Regions from separate parts of the Corynebacterium hiratae genome, predicted to be linked through region 2. Evidence: predicted binding sites of a transcription regulator. Region 2 holds the regulator's gene; each other region holds the start of a gene.
The links. Region 2 encodes LexA, which represses DNA repair genes until DNA is damaged. Its sites were predicted from a motif close to CGAACANNTGTTCG; they were not measured.
Positions count from the first base shown of each region.

Region 1: FME68_RS11165 (HNH endonuclease signature motif containing protein) is a predicted target of LexA. The motif match lies at 3,125-3,138, and genes of this name have one in related genera.
Region 3: FME68_RS07405 (error-prone DNA polymerase) is a predicted target of LexA. The motif match lies at 3,433-3,446, and genes of this name have one in related genera.

Region 1 is NZ_VIOG01000014.1:21,898-27,612, forward strand. Features, by position in the region: gene FME68_RS11150 (alanine racemase) at 1-397, shown strand, start outside; gene FME68_RS11155 (D-arabinono-1,4-lactone oxidase) at 394-1,677, shown strand; gene FME68_RS11160 (MFS transporter) at 1,779-2,969, shown strand; gene FME68_RS11165 (HNH endonuclease signature motif containing protein) at 3,156-4,127, shown strand; gene FME68_RS11170 (heavy metal-responsive transcriptional regulator) at 4,410-4,799, opposite strand; gene merA (mercury(II) reductase) at 4,908-5,715, shown strand, end outside.
Region 2 is NZ_VIOG01000005.1:69,381-75,095, forward strand. Features, by position in the region: gene FME68_RS05585 (1-phosphofructokinase family hexose kinase) at 1-69, opposite strand, end outside; gene ptsP (phosphoenolpyruvate--protein phosphotransferase) at 307-2,001, shown strand; gene sugR (transcriptional regulator SugR) at 2,107-2,889, opposite strand; gene lexA (transcriptional repressor LexA) at 3,262-3,984, opposite strand; gene nrdR (transcriptional regulator NrdR) at 4,762-5,220, shown strand; gene hrpA (ATP-dependent RNA helicase HrpA) at 5,225-5,715, opposite strand, start outside.
Region 3 is NZ_VIOG01000007.1:26,293-32,007, forward strand. Features, by position in the region: gene FME68_RS07400 (hypothetical protein) at 1-270, shown strand, start outside; gene FME68_RS07405 (error-prone DNA polymerase) at 277-3,414, opposite strand; gene FME68_RS07410 (MetQ/NlpA family ABC transporter substrate-binding protein) at 3,579-4,469, shown strand; gene FME68_RS07415 (methionine ABC transporter ATP-binding protein) at 4,486-5,625, shown strand; gene FME68_RS07420 (methionine ABC transporter permease) at 5,622-5,715, shown strand, end outside.

The sequences.
Region 1 (5,715 bases), on a different contig from region 2:
GGCCGCTGGCTCCGGTTTCTACACGCCAGCGATCTTCGATGACTTCACCGGCATCAACCACAAGGCGGCCGCGTTCTTCGTCTGCCAGGTTTCCCGTGTGCCCGCGCCGGGCTGGGCCACGGTCAACTCCGGAGGCTGGATCGCCTCCGGGCCGCCCGCGAAGGACCGCGTTCCGGTTCCGGTGTGGCCGGCAGGGCTGAGCTACTCCAGCACGGAGGGGGCCGGTGAGGTGCAGACCCCGCTGCATGGGGCCGCTCTGAACGTCGAGGATCTGGTGTGGTTCCGCCACGCCAAGGCCGGCGAAATGACAGAAAACGTCGACCACCTCCTCGCCGTCGGACACGACGGTGTTGATGTATGGGACACCTATAGAGGACAAGGATGGACACTCCGATGACAACAACTTTTAGCAATTGGGCAGGATCGGTCACCACGAAACCGCAGGAGTTTGTACAGCCATCCCGAATCGATGAGATTCCTGGCATCATCAGTCGCTCCCGCAGCGTGCGTGCGGTGGGCGCCGGCCACTCCTTCACTCCCATCGCAGCGGGGGAGGAGACGATGCTCAATCTCGATCACGTGAGTGGACTGGTGAGCGTCGATAAGCAGCGCAAACGCGTCCGATTCCTGGCGGGCACTCGGTTACGTGATGTCCCAGCCCTTCTGCGCCCCTTTGGTCTTGCCCTGGCCAATCAGGGGGATGTGGACCCGCAATCGCTAGCGGGCGCGATTTCCACCTCGACCCACGGCACCGGCATCAATTACACGGGCTTTGCAGGCACGGTCACTGGGCTGACGCTTATCGACGCCGACGGCAACACCCGCTCCTATTCCATCGACGAAGACCCAGAACTCCTTCGCCTCGTGGTCGTCAGCGTGGGCGCGCTCGGCGTGGTTGTCGAAGTCGAAATGCAGTGCGTGGATGCCTTTGACCTGCTGGCTGAGGAGTCCGGCATTGCCTTCGATGAGCTGATGGATAACTGGGAGGAGCTCTCTAGGGGCGTCGACCACTTCGAGTCCTACTGGTTCCCGCACACCGACCGCGCGATGGTCAAGGCCAATACGCGCCTCGAACCGAACGGGGAGCGCCGCTCACGTCTCAAGGCGCTTATCGACGACGAGCTCATCGGCAACGGCGCCTTCGCCGCCGCCCTGGCGCTGGGACGTCTTATTCCGGGGACGATTCCGACGCTCAACAAGTTCGCCACATCGGTCATCTCCAATAACCGCTATCGTTCCGCCGCCCACGACGTTTTCGTTAGTCCGCGCCGGGTTCGCTTTCATGAGATGGAGTACGCAGTGCCGCTTGCCGACGGCCCCGCCACCGTCCGCGAAATCCGCCGCTTCATCGACGAGCAGGATTGGCGCATCGGATTTCCGATGGAGCTGCGCACGACGGCAGCGGATGACGTTGCACTCTCGACGGCATCGGGCCGCGAGTCGATGTACATTGCCTTCCACATTCCACGTGCGCTCAACCCGCAGGATTACATGCCGAAGCTCGAGCCCATCTTGCGCGCAGCGGGCGGGCGCCCGCACTGGGGCAAGATGAACTCCCTGTCTCGGAGCGACTTTGCTCAACTTTATACAAGATTTGATGAGTTCTGCGAGCTGCGTGAAAAGATGGACCCTGATTGGAAGTTCGGCTCGCCCTACCTGCGAAAACTGTTCGGATAGGGACGTCGTCAAGCGTGGCACGACCCTGAGGATGGATTCGAAAGTATCTCTGATCTTTGGTAGCGTGTGGAAGTCTTAATTCCATAACACTGCTGAAGAAGGTGTCTCAAACGTCCTCTGAATCCCAGTCCCTCATTACGCCGACATTCGTGTTTGCGTGGTTGGTGAATTTCGCCCAATTTACGGTCTTCTATCTGCTTGTGACCATCATGGCGCTCTATGCCGTCGAGCAGTTCCAAGCTTCGGACACGGCGGGCGGGTTTGCCTCAAGCGCTTTCGTGGTGGGGGCGACGATTGCCCGCCTCTTTTCGGGCTACATCGTGGATGCTGTTGGGCGGAAGCGCTCGCTGGTTGTCTCCCTCATCGTGGTCACTGTGGCGATGGCGCTGTATTTCCCAGCTCAGTCTCTGCCACTGTTGTTCGCTGTCCGTATCTTGCATGGCTTCGGTTATGCGGTGGCCTCGACGGCTGTGATGGCCGTGGTGCAATCGGTGATTCCTGACCATCGCCGCGCTGAGGGAACCGGCTACTTCGCCTTGGGGACGACACTGGCCACTGCTTTTGGTCCGGCGGCAGGTCTTGCGATTGTCCACAATGCTGGCTATAACACCGTGTTTCTGGTGGCGCTGACGCTGACGGTAGTGGCCATGGGCTTGGGGCTCATCGTCAAAGCGCCGGCGCAGGAGCATCGCAGCGTCTCCTTCTCGCTGGGGAATATTGTGCACCCGGCGGTGGCGCCGTTCGGCGTCTTTATCCTTTTGGTCGGTGTTGCTTATACGGGCATCATTACCTTCCTGAATGGCTATTCCGCTCACGCAGGTCTGGAGAAGGGCGTTAGCTATTTCTTCTTGGCTTATGCGGTTGTGAGTCTCATCCTGCGCTTTGTGCTGGGCAAGCTGCAGGATCGGCGCGGTGACAACATCATCATCTACTCCTCGCTCGTCTTCTTTATCGCCGGCTTGGCTGTCCTGGCTTCGGCTGGCGCTGATTGGCAGATTATTGCTGCGGGTGCTTTGGTGGGCATCGGATATGGCTCTATCCTTCCGGCCGGTCAGGCAATCGCTGTGCGCCTGGTGCCGATGCATGAGATGGGTGCGGGGATCTCGACCTTCTTCCTGCTGCTGGACCTAGGCATCGGCTTCGGGCCGATTCTGCTGGGGCAGGTTATCTCCGCGACGGGATATTCCGCCATGTACTGGATGCTGGCGGCTTTGATGTTGGTTGCTTCAGTGGTCTACTTCTTTGTTCACGGACGCAAGGACATTGCGCGCGGTGACGTGCGCTACGAATAGACTCCACGTCGATGGCATGCCTGTCGGCAGCCATCGAATGTGCTGGCTAATGTGGGGTAGCTACCCCCGTTTATAGTAACGACTTGACACGAATTCACCACGAGCTATGGCCATACGGGGTGTGTGGCACTAGAATCATGGTTAGAACACTTCTTCTAACACATGTTTATCTCGGGGGAGATACCCATGACCACTGTCACACGCCCGCCAACCTTCTTCTTTTCCACCACCAACCCGAATAACCCACACGCCATAGCCCGCTCCAAAGCACGCCGGGCCACCTATAAAACCTGGGTCGGGGCCATGCCCAGCCTGCACGCCGATATCAACACCACCGCACTATCCCTAGTCGCCGCCTGGTCACTGCCGGAAGGCCACATCAAATCCGGCCTGCGTGCTATCCACCGGCTAGAAAGTCTGCCGAAAGTCAAAGCCATACAAGACACCCACTGCCTGCTCGACATTGAATCCCTCATTGCTATCGATCAACCCATGTCAGCACTGACAGCCTTGACTGATGAAACCCTGGATTTTATCGACACCCTCCTGGCTGACTTCTTCACCCCTTCTAAGCCGAACCAAGCTTTTCCTACACGTAGTCAAATCAGGCGCAAAGTCCGCGATATTTGTAAAACCCTGGATGATTCCATCGCCTACCAAGATACCCGGCCTAAAGATACGTACCGGTTTTCTTCTAACGGCACCTCTGCCTGGCTGGAACTGCAGGTTGGGGAAGACACCGGCATTAAACTCGATGCCTTCATCCACCAGACCGCCGCCAAGGAAGACATCACTGTCGCTGAGGCAGTCATCAAACTGCTTTCCGGTGAGATAAAGCCACCAGCTACCGTGGTGCTCCACACCTACCAGGCCTGCGATATTGAGGATGCACCGACCTTTATTGAAGGCTTCGGCTGGCGAGCTGAGCCCATGCCACATGACAAGATGCGGGATTTAACCGAAGAGATAAAAGAGGCCGATGGCTACCAGCCAGGAATCATCATGCGCAAACTTGTCGAAGGCCGCGACGGTACCTGCCGGGTCGGCGGATGCGGCGAGCCTGCTTTTCTCAGCCAGTTGGATCACCGATACAACTGGGCCGAAGGCGGGCCAACCCACCCGAAGAACCTGGTTTTCGCCTGTCGATCATGGTGGTGATGGTGCACAGAATTATGAACGCAAGGGCCCACCAACTACCTGCTCGCGAAGACTGTTCTTGTCCACCGGGAACTGTCTTATTTCCGTCTTCCCGTAGGGGACTATTTTTACTTTGGCTCAAAATGCACCAAAGGTATTATCCTCAACCGCCAAAATGTTACTTCCAGGTAAGAAATAGTCCCTATTTATAGATAGCTCCTGGCGGTTAATCCTGTCATCCTGGCTCTCGTCGAGCTGCAACTCTCGCATAGCGTGGTTGCTAAGGAGGTGTGCCCAATTGGATTACAAGTACCTACACACTTGATCGGTGCTGCACGTTTCAGGGTCCGGGTGTGCGGCGTCCTGTCTGAGGTCCGCGATAGTGTCGCGCAGCACGGAGAGCTGCGCGATCTGCTGCTCGATCTCAGCGAGGCGCACGTCAAGCAGGTCGCGCACGTGCTCGCAGGGCGCCTGGCCGCCGTCGCGGATGTCGAGGATCTGGCGGATCTGGGCGAGGGTCAGCCCGGCGGCCTGGCCCCGGTGGATGAACCCGACCCGACCCACGGCATCCTCGGCGTAGTCCCGATAGCCGGAGGCCAATCGCTCGGCCGGAGGGAGCAGGCCCGACTCCTCGTAGAACCGCAGGGTCTTGGTCGTGGTTCCGGTTGCTTCCGCAAGCTGTCCGATCCTCATGTTCGCCGATTCCCCTTCCAATGGCCACCACACTTGACCTTCCATTGTACTGGAAGGTTCACAATGGTTCCATAGGAACTTTTGAACCACAGGGAAGAGACATCTGGAATGACAAACGAAAAGTTCGATCTGGCGATTATTGGTTCCGGCGGCGGAGCGTTTGCGGCCGCGATCCGGGCCACCGGACTGGGCAAGCGCGTCGTGATGGTGGAGCGCGGCACCGTGGGCGGGACATGCGTGAACACGGGCTGCGTCCCGTCGAAGGCGCTCCTGGCTGCCGCGGAGGCCCGCCACGTGGCGTTGGATTCGGCCCGCTTCCCTGGGGTGGCGGCCTCGGCGGGCCCGGTGGACATGCCGGCCCTGATTCAGGGCAAGGCCGCGCTGGTTGAAAGTATGCGCACGGAGAAGTACGTCGATCTGGCCGCGGACTACGGGTGGACGATGATCTCGGGGGACGCGTCGTTCACCGGAACCCAGGACGCACCGCTGCTCCGGGTGATCTCCCCGGATGGTGCGGTGAGAACGATCGAGGCCGGGCACTACCTCGTGGCCACTGGCTCCGCACCCTACGTGCCGCCCGTTCCCGGACTGGCCGAGGCCGGGTACCTGACCTCGACGACGGCGATGGAACTGGACGAGGTGCCCGAATCAATGCTGATCCTGGGCGGAGGCTATGTTGCCCTGGAGATGGCACAGCTTTTCTCCCGGCTGGGCTCCCGGGTGACCATGCTGGTCCGTTCCCGGTTGGCCTCGCAGGAGGAACCGGAGGCATCCAAGGCGTTGGCGGGGGTGTTCGCCGACGAGGGGATCCGGGTGGTCCGGCGGGCCATGGCCGACTCCGTGGCCTCCGGCCCGGACGGGGTCTCGGTGACGGCAAACGTGGCCGGGGGCGAGGAGGTGTTCCGCGCTTCCCGCA
Region 2 (5,715 bases):
GGGTTCGAGCGCCTCGTTCAGGCGCACCGTGGCGTCGATGCTCGGGTTGGGGGTCAAAGTAAGGATCATCGTGGACAATGTCCCCTTTCGCGGAGTGCGTATATTGGGGGCAAACGCGCCTCGGCGGCTCGAACAAGAACTTCGGTGCAGATTGCCCGTGGTCAGCGTGAAACTAATGTTGCTTAATGTTGATTATTGCCCGTATGTGTCCGAATGTCAACGGAATCACTGTGGTTTTCGTTGCATTTTTGACCGACTTGTGATGATCTGGATAGAGAAAACATCGTCTCCGTAAGGATATGTGTCATGGAAAACGCATCCCCATCCACCATTAAAGGCACCGGCGTTGTCGCCGGCGTTGCATATGCTGAGGCGGTGTGGGTCCGCCCACGCCCAGAACTGCCCACGGCGGGAGAAACCGTGCCGGAGGAGCAACGTGATGCTGAGTACGATCGCTTCCTCGAAGCGGCGGACATTGTTGCCAGCCGCCTTGAGCAGCGTGCAGCTGGGGCTGAAGGCCAGGCTGCTGAGGTTCTCGGTGCTACCGCCGGAATGGTCAAGGACCGAGGTTGGCACAAGGCAGTGCGCAAGGGTATTCGTAGCGGCAAGAACGCCGAGTATGCGGTCGTCGGCGCAACAGACAGGTTCGTCACCATGTTTGAGGCAGCCGGCGGCGTGATGGCAGAGCGCACAACCGACCTCAAGGATGTGCGCGATCGCGTGATTGCACAGCTACGCGGTGAACAGGAACCGGGCCTGCCCCTGGTCGAAGGCGAGGCGGTACTGCTGGCGGATGACCTCGCTCCAGCGGATACCGCTACCTTGGACACTACGCATATCAAGGCACTGGTCACCGAGCTTGGTGGGCCGACGAGCCATACCGCAATCATCGCCCGCCAGCTGGACCTTCCGTGTATCGTCGCAGTTGGCGCTGATCTCCGCTCGATTGAAGCGGGAACCCAGATCTTCGTAGACGGTTCGATGGGCACCGTGGCGCTGGGCGCGGATCGCGCTACCTCCCTCAAGGCGGTAGAAGAATACCGCGAGAAGGCAGCGCGAGTGGCCGAGTGGCGTGGCCCTGCCCAGACGAAGGACGGTCACCGCGTGCAGCTGTTGGCCAACGTGGCCGACGGGAACGCAGCTCGCATCGCCTCGGATTCGCAGGCAGAGGGGATCGGCCTGTACCGTACGGAGCTTTCCTTCCTCTCTGCCAGCGAAGAACCGACCGTGGAGGAGCAGGCACGCATCTACGGCAAGGTTTTCAACGCTTTCCCCGAATCCAAGGTCGTCGTTCGAACGCTCGACGCCGGATCGGATAAGCCGATTTCCTACGCCACGTTGGACTCTGAGGAGAACCCAGCCTTGGGTGTGCGCGGCCTGCGCATCGCCCGAAACAACGAGGCGCTTCTCACCCGTCAGCTCGACGCCATCGCACAGGCCGCCGAAAAGCGTGCTGATGGCGCTACCACTTGGGTCATGGCGCCCATGGTGGCCACGGCAGTAGAGGCGAAGTGGTTTGCCGAACTGTGTCGTGAGCGCGGGCTCATCGCCGGCGCGATGATTGAGGTGCCTGCAGCGGCCCTGATGGCCGATACCATCATGCCGCACCTCGATTTCGTGTCCATTGGTACCAACGATCTCACGCAGTACACGATGGCCGCGGACCGCCTATCGCCCCAGCTGGCCTACCTGACCGATCCGTGGCAGCCGGCCGTGCTGCGTTTGATCCAGCACACGTGCGTAGTGGGTCGCGATAATAATGTGCCGGTTGGTGTCTGTGGCGAGGCCGCCGCCGATCCCATGCTCGCTTGCGTGCTGACTGGCCTTGGCGTCACCTCGCTGTCCGCAGCGTCGACCGCAGTTGCGGGCGTTGGCGCACAGCTGGCTGAGCTCACACTCGAGCAGTGCCAGAAGATGGCGGAGGCGGCTATCAACGCCGAAAGCCCAGCAGATGCGCGATCCGCAGTGATTGCGCTGCTGGAGGAATACCAGACTGCCTAGTAGCTCTAGCTTGGTTTAGGCCGCTGCTGAAACAGGGAGGTGTGGTTCCCCGAGAGGCCCCTCGGGGAACCACACCGCCCTTACGCGGTCGTGGGATGAAACCGCCTATTTCTCCGAAGCGATAATCACGTCGATGCCGTGCTCGCGCAGGGCTTCGACGTAGGCGGCTGGAGCAGCGGCGTCCGTAATGACGACATCAATCTCATCGAGCGAGGCAAAGCTGACCAGATAGTCATTGCCGAGCTTCGACGAGTCACACAAGACGACGACGCGATGCGCGTTGGTAACAAAGGCCGACTTGATAGCTGCTTCCTGTGAGTCCGCCGTGGATAGCCCATGGTCGATGGTCAGGGCGTTGGTGCCGATGAAAGCAACATCTGCGCGCATCAGCGCCATGGTGCGAAGGGCGGTATCGCCGACGACGGCTTGGGTGATCGCGCGCACCGTGCCGCCTAGGAGCTGCACCTCGGAAACACCATTGCTGGCCAACGAGAGGGCGATCGGTAGGCTATTCGACACAATGCTGAACTGGCCAGCAGAATAGCGCTGTCCGATGAGGTCAGCGAGGGCGTTGGTGGTAGTTCCAGCGTCGATGAAGATACTGCCCCCGTCGGGAAGCTGCTCTAGTGCGGCGCGGGCGATAGCCATTTTCGCGCCCGTGGCGGAACGCTGACGAGTATCGAGTGTAAATTCTGCAGTCTGGAACGATTGGGAAGCAACCGCACCGCCATGAACGCGGTGGACAACTCCTTCCCGGTCTAAGACCGCGAGGTCGCGGCGAATCGTCTCAGCGGTAACATCGAAGCGTTCGGAAAGCTCAGTGACATTGACTCGGCCTTCGACGGCGGTCAATGACGCAATTTGTCGGCGACGCTCTTCTGCGTACATAGTTCCTCCCAGTGAAGTTTGCCTGTGGTAGTCGCTGCGCCCGGCGGTGATAATAAGTGGGGCCGGGGCATGTGAGCGAAGAGAGCAACGAATGTTGCGGCGATGCTTCTATTGTCCCACTGAATGCGAACAAAACGGAACCAAACAAATAAAAGCTCACATTGCTGGCGGCAAACGTGCGAGAAAAACAATGTTTATACTGCATGTTTGCAAATGTGTGATGTCGGACGCTTAAACGGCGCGATTCGGACATGTACACACACAAGGGGGTAAAAAGAAAAAATCCCTCCCTCCAGTTCGCCCGCACCGAGTGGAAATAAGCGGTGGCGTGGGCAACCGGTTGGGGGAGGGATAGTTGTGGCTTAGGGGTGCCTAAAGCTTGCGGAACACCGATACAACCTTGCCCATGATTTCGGCCTCATCGCCCTTGATGGGAGCGTAGGCGTCGTTGTGGGGGAGGAGCCACACTCCAGAAGAATCGCGGTGGAACTCCTTTACAGTTGCTTCTTCGCCTTCGAGGAGTGCAGCGACGAATTCGCCTTCTTCGGCGACGGACTGGGAGCGGATAATAACCCAATCGCCATTGAGGATTCCGGCGTCCTGCATAGAGTCGCCGACGACCTGCAGCATGTAAAGCTCGCCGCTTCCCAGGATCTCACCTGGCATGGGGAAGTAGCCGTCGATGTTTTCTTCGGCGGTGATAGGAGAGCCCGCGGCGATGCGGCCGACTACTGGGATGTAGTTCGGCGTTGCTGCATCCTCGGGGACGTCGGGAGTGGACTGCCCTGCTGTGGTGTTGGCCTGCCCGGCTTTGCGGCCCGGCTTCTTTGGATCGTCGGCGCCGGGGAAGTGGCGCACATCAACGGCGCGCGGCTTGTTTGGATCGCGGCGAAGAAAGCCCTTCTCCTCTAGTTGCTTCAACTGATAGGCCACGGAAGACGTGGACTGTAGGCCTGTTGCATCGCCGATTTCTCGAATGCTTGGCGGGTACCCGCGCAGCATGACAGCGTCATGGATGACTTCCAAGATGCGGCGCTGACGGGCGGAAAGTGAGTCGAGGGTAGGTTGGTCGCTTCGCTTCGGCTTGCGGGGCATTCTTACTCCTTGGGCTATCGGTGTGCGCAAAACAGCGCGTCGGGTTGAGGCGTGCAGGACGCTGGTGGGCATCGCGGTGACGTCTCGTTGGTTGCTCATCGTGGCGTGCGCCGTATTGGTGTTTCCGTTTCCTTTTTAGCACGTAAAGAAAAAATGTTCGACTAACGCCGCTTGGATGTGGACAAACTTTCGAGCGCCTGCTATAAATCGAACATACAGACCAAATCGAACGGTTGGTCGATGGAAGTGTTCGACGATGTCGAACCTCGCTCTTACACTTCAGGCATCACCACAATGAAGAAGAAGTCCTGGAAAGGAACTGTCATGGCCATTGCACTTAATACCAGCTCTGCTCTGCATGGAGTAACTCCCGAGAAGTCCGGAAAGGGTCCTGTGCTCGTCCCGCCCGCGGCCGTGTGGGAACCTGAGCGGTGTCACTCGTTCGCGTTAACGCGTGAAAGTGGTTTGTCGCGTGTTCGAACGCTCGAGCCGAGAGATAGAACACAGGGGCGCACAGATCGAATAGGGGATTCCTCAGTTTCATACCAGCGTGCTGCGTCCCTACCTCGCCGTAGCGGCTCGAACGTAGGTAACTATGTTCTTGGAGCAGTTTTCGGTGCAGCGGTATTTATCGGCACCGTGTGGGGTGGTCTTAGTATTGATGGTGAGGCCCCTAGCGCTAGCGGTGCATCAGCCACAGCGGTTGTTTCTTCGCGCTAGACTTCCCGAGGGGCCGGAAGGCGTCTGCGCAGCGGTCGAGAGGAAGGATACGGCACAGTGTATTGCCCGTTCTGTCACAACGAACAGTCACGAGTGATTGACTCCCGAGTGATCGACAGTGGAACGTCAATTCGCCGACGTCGCGAGTGTGCTGCGTGCCGAGGCCGGTTTACCACCATCGAGAAGGCTGTCTTGTCGGTGGTCAAACGTAATGGCTTGGCCGAGCCTTTCAGCCGGGACAAGCTAATCCGCGGCGTGAAGCGCGCGTGCCAGGGGCGGGATGTTAGCGATGATGCCTTGAAAAAGCTTGCGCAAGAGGTCGAGGAAACCGTGCGCAGTCACGGATCGTCACAAGTCAACGCCAACGATATCGGCCTCGCTATCTTGGAACCCCTGCGTGACCTCGATGAGGTGGCCTATCTGCGCTTCGCCTCGGTATACAAGTCTTTTGAGAGCGCCGACGACTTTGAATCCGAAATTCGCCTCATGCGCCGGCGCGACCGCGACAGCTTCTAACGTTTTAGCGCAGCTTGTCCGCGGCTTTTTGGATTCTCCGCACGGACACCGCATGCGCGGTACCCAGGCGTTGTGCGAAGAGCGATACGCGCAACTCCTCGATCATCCAGTAGATGTCCTTGACCTCACGGGTCTTCTCGCGGCCGGCGGGCAGCGTGCGTAAACGATTGTTCAGATATGCCTTCGCTTCGTCGACATCGGCTTGGCGGTCGGCATCCCGATCCGTGTCTAGATTCATGTCCTCGAGCCTGATGCGCGCGGCTTGGATATAACGCGGCAGGTGGCGAAGGTGCTGCATGCCGTGCATAGTGATCGCATTCGGGGGCAACAAGAACTTCAGCTGATCGCGAATATCATCGATTGCCGGCCCCTCCCACTGTTTGAGCTCAGCGTTGAGGTTCGAATACTCTGCCAAACCAGGTGCGATCGCGACCACCGCCTGGCGGACGCGGCCTGGCACCTCCGGTTTAACCGCGTTGAGAAGAGTGGTGAATT
Region 3 (5,715 bases), on a different contig from region 2:
CCCACGACGGAACTTGATGAGTACCAGATGCAGCAGCACCTTGAGGCCCGCGACGACGGCCTCAAATTCTCCCTCGCAGCACTCGTCATCTTGCTGCCAGTGACTGGCCTTATCGCCTGGGGTGCCCGAACCATGCCCATCATGGATGGAGTATTCGTATCCCAGCTCTACCTCAAGATCATCCTGCTGCTCATGGTGTGGGTGCCCTTCTCTGTGGCGCGTTCCCTGGCAGGAAAGATGAACCGCGACGAGCTCATTTCAAAGGAATAAGCACCCCTAGCGAAAATCCCGCGAGCCGCGTGAGAGCGCCTCGCCGAAGGCCAACGGCTCCAGCTGGTCCGCAGCAACGGTGACCGCCCCGGAGGCGTTCTGCACGATGCCGCGCACGATGAGCGCGGGCGCTGTTCGCGCGGTGACTTTATCCCGGGCCCACAGGCCTGGCGTGACCATCACGTTCATCAACCCGGTCTCATCCTCCAAACCAAAAAAGACCACCCCGCCCGCTGTCTGCGGGCGCTGGCGGTGCGTGACCACCCCGGCGATGCGCACGCGGGTGCCATCCTCCACTGCCGGCAAATCCGCCGCGGATAGGATGCCGCGGGCCTGCAATTCCCCGCGGACCTGCTCCATCGGCTGCTGGTTGTGGGTCACGCCGGTGCTTGCCACGTCCGCCGCCATGAGCTCAAAGGCGCTCATCCCCGGCAAAGACGGCGCCTCAATCGCCGAAAGCCCTGGCAACATCCCCGCCCGTTCTGTTGCGGCCACGCCCGCCTGCCACAGCGCCTGGCGGCGGTCCACGCCAAAGACATCCAAGGCCCCCGCCACCGCGAGGGCCTCCACGTGATCGACGGTGAGGTCGGCGCGGCGGGAGAGATCGGGGACGTCGCCAAACGGCGCGGCCGCTTCAATGCGATCGGCGGCCTTATCACCCAACCCCTTGATGAGGTTAAGCCCCAAGCGGATACGCGCCTGACCATCCGAGCCCACCACCACGCGCGCCTCGCGGCCCGACTCGTTAACGCTGACCGGCAGCACCTCCACCCCGTGGCGGCGGACATCCTGAATAAGCGACTGCGGCGAGTAGAAGCCCATCGGCTGCGCGCGCAGCAGGCCCACGCAAAACTGCGCCGGGTAATAGCGCTTAAACCACGCCGAAAAGTACACCAAGGAAGCAAAAGACTGCGAGTGGGACTCCGGGAAGCCATAAGCAGCGAAGGCCACAATCTTGGCCCACAACTTATCCGCCACCTCCCCGACGATCCCGTTGGTTTCCTCCAAGCCCTCATAAAAGCGCTGCTTGAGCGCTGCCATCTTGGCCGGCGAGCGCTTCGAGCCCATCGCGCGCCGCAGGTCATCCGCCTCCGCGCCGCTGAACCCGGCGGCATCAACCGCAATCTGCATGAGCTGCTCCTGAAAGAGCGGAATCCCCAGTGTCTTGCCCAGGGACTTCTCCAGCACCGGGTGGTCATAGGTCACCGGCTCCTTGCCATCGCGGCGGCGCAGGTAGGGGTGCACCGAGCCGCCCTGGATGGGGCCCGGCCGGATGAGCGCGACCTCCACCACGAGATCGAAGAAGACCCGCGGCTTGAGCCTCGGCAGCGTGCTCAGCTGCGCGCGTGATTCCACCTGGAACACGCCCACTGCATCCGCGCGGCAGAGCATGTCATAGACTTCCGGGTCAGCCAGGTCCAGCTCCCACAGGTTGACCACCCGGCCGGTGCTCTCCTCCACCAAGTCCATCATGTGGTGCAGCGCTTCGAGCATGCCCAGGCCCAGCAGGTCGAACTTCACCAGCCCGGCCGCGGCGCAATCATCCTTATCCCATTGCAGCACCGAACGATTCTCCATGCGCGCCCACTCCACGGGCACAACATCCGCAATCGGCCGGTCGCACAGCACCATGCCGCCGGAGTGAATGCCCAGGTGGCGCGGCTGACCCAGAAACTGCTCGGCCAAGCATTCAACGTCCGAAGGCGCGAGCGCAATGCCCTTCGACCAGGCATCGGCCGAGCCCTGCGGGTAGCCCAACGCGCGGGCGGCATCCCGCAACGCCCCTTTGCGGCGGTACGTAATCACGTTGGCCACCTGCGCCGCCTTCTCGCGGCCGTGCTTGGCGTAGACGTACTGGATGACTTCCTCGCGCCGGCCGGATTCAATATCGATGTCGATATCCGGCGGGCCATCACGGTCCGGGGAGAGGAAGCGCTCAAAGAGCAGTCCCGCGGAAATCGGCTCCGCATTCGTAATCCCTAGCGCGAAGCACACCGCCGAATTCGCCGCCGAGCCGCGCCCCTGGCACAGGATGTTCTCCCGTTTACAAAAGTCCACGAGATCACACACGATGAGGAAGTAGCCGGGAAAGCCCAGCTGATTGACCACACCCAGCTCATACCGCATCTGCTCCCACGCCCGCTCCCGAATCTCCTTAGGCCGCGTGGCATAGCGCGCTGCCGCGCGCTCGAAGGTGAGGTGCTCCAGCCAGGACATCTCGGTATAGCCTTCCGGCACGTCGAAATCAGGCAGGTTCGGGGCCAGCGCCTCCCACGTGAAGCTGCATTCCTCGAGGACGCGGACGGTTTCGGCAATGAACTCGGGGCGCTCAGGCAGCAGGCGCGCCATCTGTTCCCCGGAGCGCAGCCAGGACGAGCCCATGGGGTGGGAGCTGGGGGAGGCGTCGGCAAGCGCGAGGCGTCTGGACAGGGCTTGTTTGGCTCCAGCCAACCGCGCGTGTTCACGCGTGGCGGCAGCCGGGCGCGCAGTGGCAATGGCGCGCGAAACCGGCAAGGAATCCAACAGTAGGTGGTGGTCCGCGTCCTCCGGGAGCTGGGTACATGCATACTCCAGAACCATGCTGTCTATTTTTATTCCCTCGACCAAAAGATCGAAATGCTCTACCCATTCCCAGCCCACCAGGAAGAGGCACTCGTCCTGCAGCTGCGCACCAATCTCCGGCAGGGAAGGATAGGACACGACCCCCTTCTCCCCCGCCTCCATGTGAGCGCGGGAGATAAGCCGAGATAGACGCCGATAGCCCTCCGGGGTGCGCGCCAGGACGGTCAGCGGAGCTGGGTCGAGACTGAGCTCCGCCCCGAAGACCGCGGGCAGGCCAACTTTGGCGGCGGCCTCCGCAAACTTCATAAGACCATAGAATCCATCCCGATCTACCAGCGCAATCCCCCGCAGGCCCAGTTCGACGGCGCGCGCCACGAGCCCCTCCGGCTCGGAAGCGCCACACAGAAAGCTATAGGAGCTCACCGCATGCAGCTCGGCGAAAGGCACGGCGGAATGCCCCACCTTCGGCGCGTCCGTGGCCTGCGGTAGGTGGTCCACCGAGACCGGGACGGGCCCCGGGCGACCAGAGAGAATCCTCTCCACCCGGGACCACGGCAGCGCCTCACCCCCATTGAATCTCATAGCCCCACACACTATATTCGAACACAGGTTCCAGTCAAGGTTTTCGTTGAACAATTCTCCGAATAGACAAAGCGGTTCAATCGTTGCTAGTTTTTCGTGCAGCGCACAAATCCTGCGGTGACACGACTTGCCGCACAACCAAGAAGGGACACTAGGAACCCACCATGAGCATCCGTCGCGTACTTGCTGCCACCTCGGCAGCCGTCATCGCCGCAACCGGCCTGGTTGCTTGCTCCTCGGACTCCGCTGAGTCCAAGGATTCCGGCGAGGCCATCACCAAGGACTCCACCATCACCATCGGCACCACCGACGCCAACATGGAAGAGTGGGCCGTCTTCCAGGACCTGGCCAAGGAAGCCGGCTACGACGTCAAGCTGGAGAACTTCGCCGACTACAACACTCCGAACCAGGCTCTGGACCAGGGCCAGCTGAGCACCAACAAGTTCCAGCACCTGAAGTTCCTGGCTGAGTACAACAAGGGCAACGGCACCGATCTGGTCCCGCTGGCCTCCACCGAGATCTACCCGCTGGCCATCTACTGGAAGGACCACAAGGACCTCGCTGGCATCGAGGGCCAGGAAGTCGCCATCCCGAACGACTCCACCAACCAGGGCCGCGCCATCGGCCTGCTGGTTCAGGAAGGCCTGGTCACTCTCAAGGAGAACAGCCCGCTGACCCCCACCCCGCTGGACATCGATGAGGACAAGTCCAAGGTTAAGGTCACCCCGGTAGATGCTGCCCAGACCCCGGCCGCCTACGGAGAGGGCAAGCCGGCCGTCATCAACAACTCCTTCCTCGAGCGCGCCGGCATTGACCCGAAGTCCGCCGTCGCTCAGGATGACCCCGACTCCACTGAGGCTGAGCCCTACATCAACGTCTGGGCCGTGCGCGCCGACGACGCCGACAACGAGGCCCTTCACGAGCTGGCCAAGCTGTGGAAGGACCCGAAGGTCACCGAGGCCGTCCTGAAGTCCTCCGGCGACACCGCCGTGGCCGTCGACCGCTCCCAGGAAGAGCTCCAGGAAATCCTGGACCGCCTCGAAGAGCAGGTCTAAGCCCCGCGTAATCCACATGTCCCCCGCGCTCACGCTTGATTGCGTGACCCGGGGGATTTTGCCCGTTACTCCCTCCTCACTCATCACACGGACACGTACAAAGGAAACCCACGTGACTGAACAAACTGGCGCCCACCGGGGCACCCGGATTGAATTCCGCAACATCACCAAAGTCTTTAAAAACAAGAAAACCACCACGAAAGCGCTTGATGATGTCTCTTTGACCGTCGAGCCCGGCGAAATCATCGGCATCATCGGTTTCTCCGGCGCGGGTAAGTCCACGCTGGTGCGCATGATCAACGGCCTGGATAAGCCGACCTCGGGACAGCTGCTTCTCGACGGCACCGATGTCGTCCCCCTCCCCGAATCCAAGCTACGCGGCATCCGCCGCAACATCGGCATGATCTTCCAGCAGTTCAACCTCATGTCCTCCCGCACCGCGGCGGGCAACATTGAGTACCCGCTGAAGCTGCAGGGCGTCGACAAGCAAGAGCGTAAACAGCGCGTCCAGGAACTGCTGGAATTCGTCGGCCTGGCGGACAAGGGCGATAACTACCCGGAGCAGCTCTCCGGCGGCCAGAAGCAGCGCGTCGGCATCGCCCGCGCCCTGGCTAATAACCCTTCCCTGCTGCTGGCGGACGAGGCCACCTCGGCGCTCGACCCCACCACCACCCACGAGGTGCTCGACCTGCTGCGCAAGGTCAACCGCGACCTCGGCATCACCATCGTGGTCATTACCCACGAGATGGACGTCGTGCGCTCCATCGCCGACAAGGTAGCCGTCATGGAAAACGGCCGCGTCATCGAGGCCGGCAGCGTTTACGAGGTCTTTTCCAATCCGCAGACCAAGGTGGCGGAAAAGTTCGTGGCCACCTCGCTGCGCAACACCCCGGACGTCGTGGAGGCCGATGACCTGCTGGCCCACGAAGGACGTTTGTTCACCATCAACCTGACGGAAAAGTCGGGCTTCTTCGGCGCCGCGGGCAAGCTCGCGGACGAGGGAGTGTCCATCGCTGTGGTCCACGGCGGCATCACCACCCTGCAGAAGCATTCCTTCGGCAAGATCACCGTGCGTCTCAACGGCCCGGATGCCGCCATCGAAGACTTCTACGCACATATGCAACGCACCACCGACATTGAGGAGATCCAACGATGAACGTCACCTACCTCGCGCAGGCCAATTGGGATCGACTGGGCGGCACGCTTGTCGACGCCGTCAAGGACACCCTCATCATGGTCGCCACCA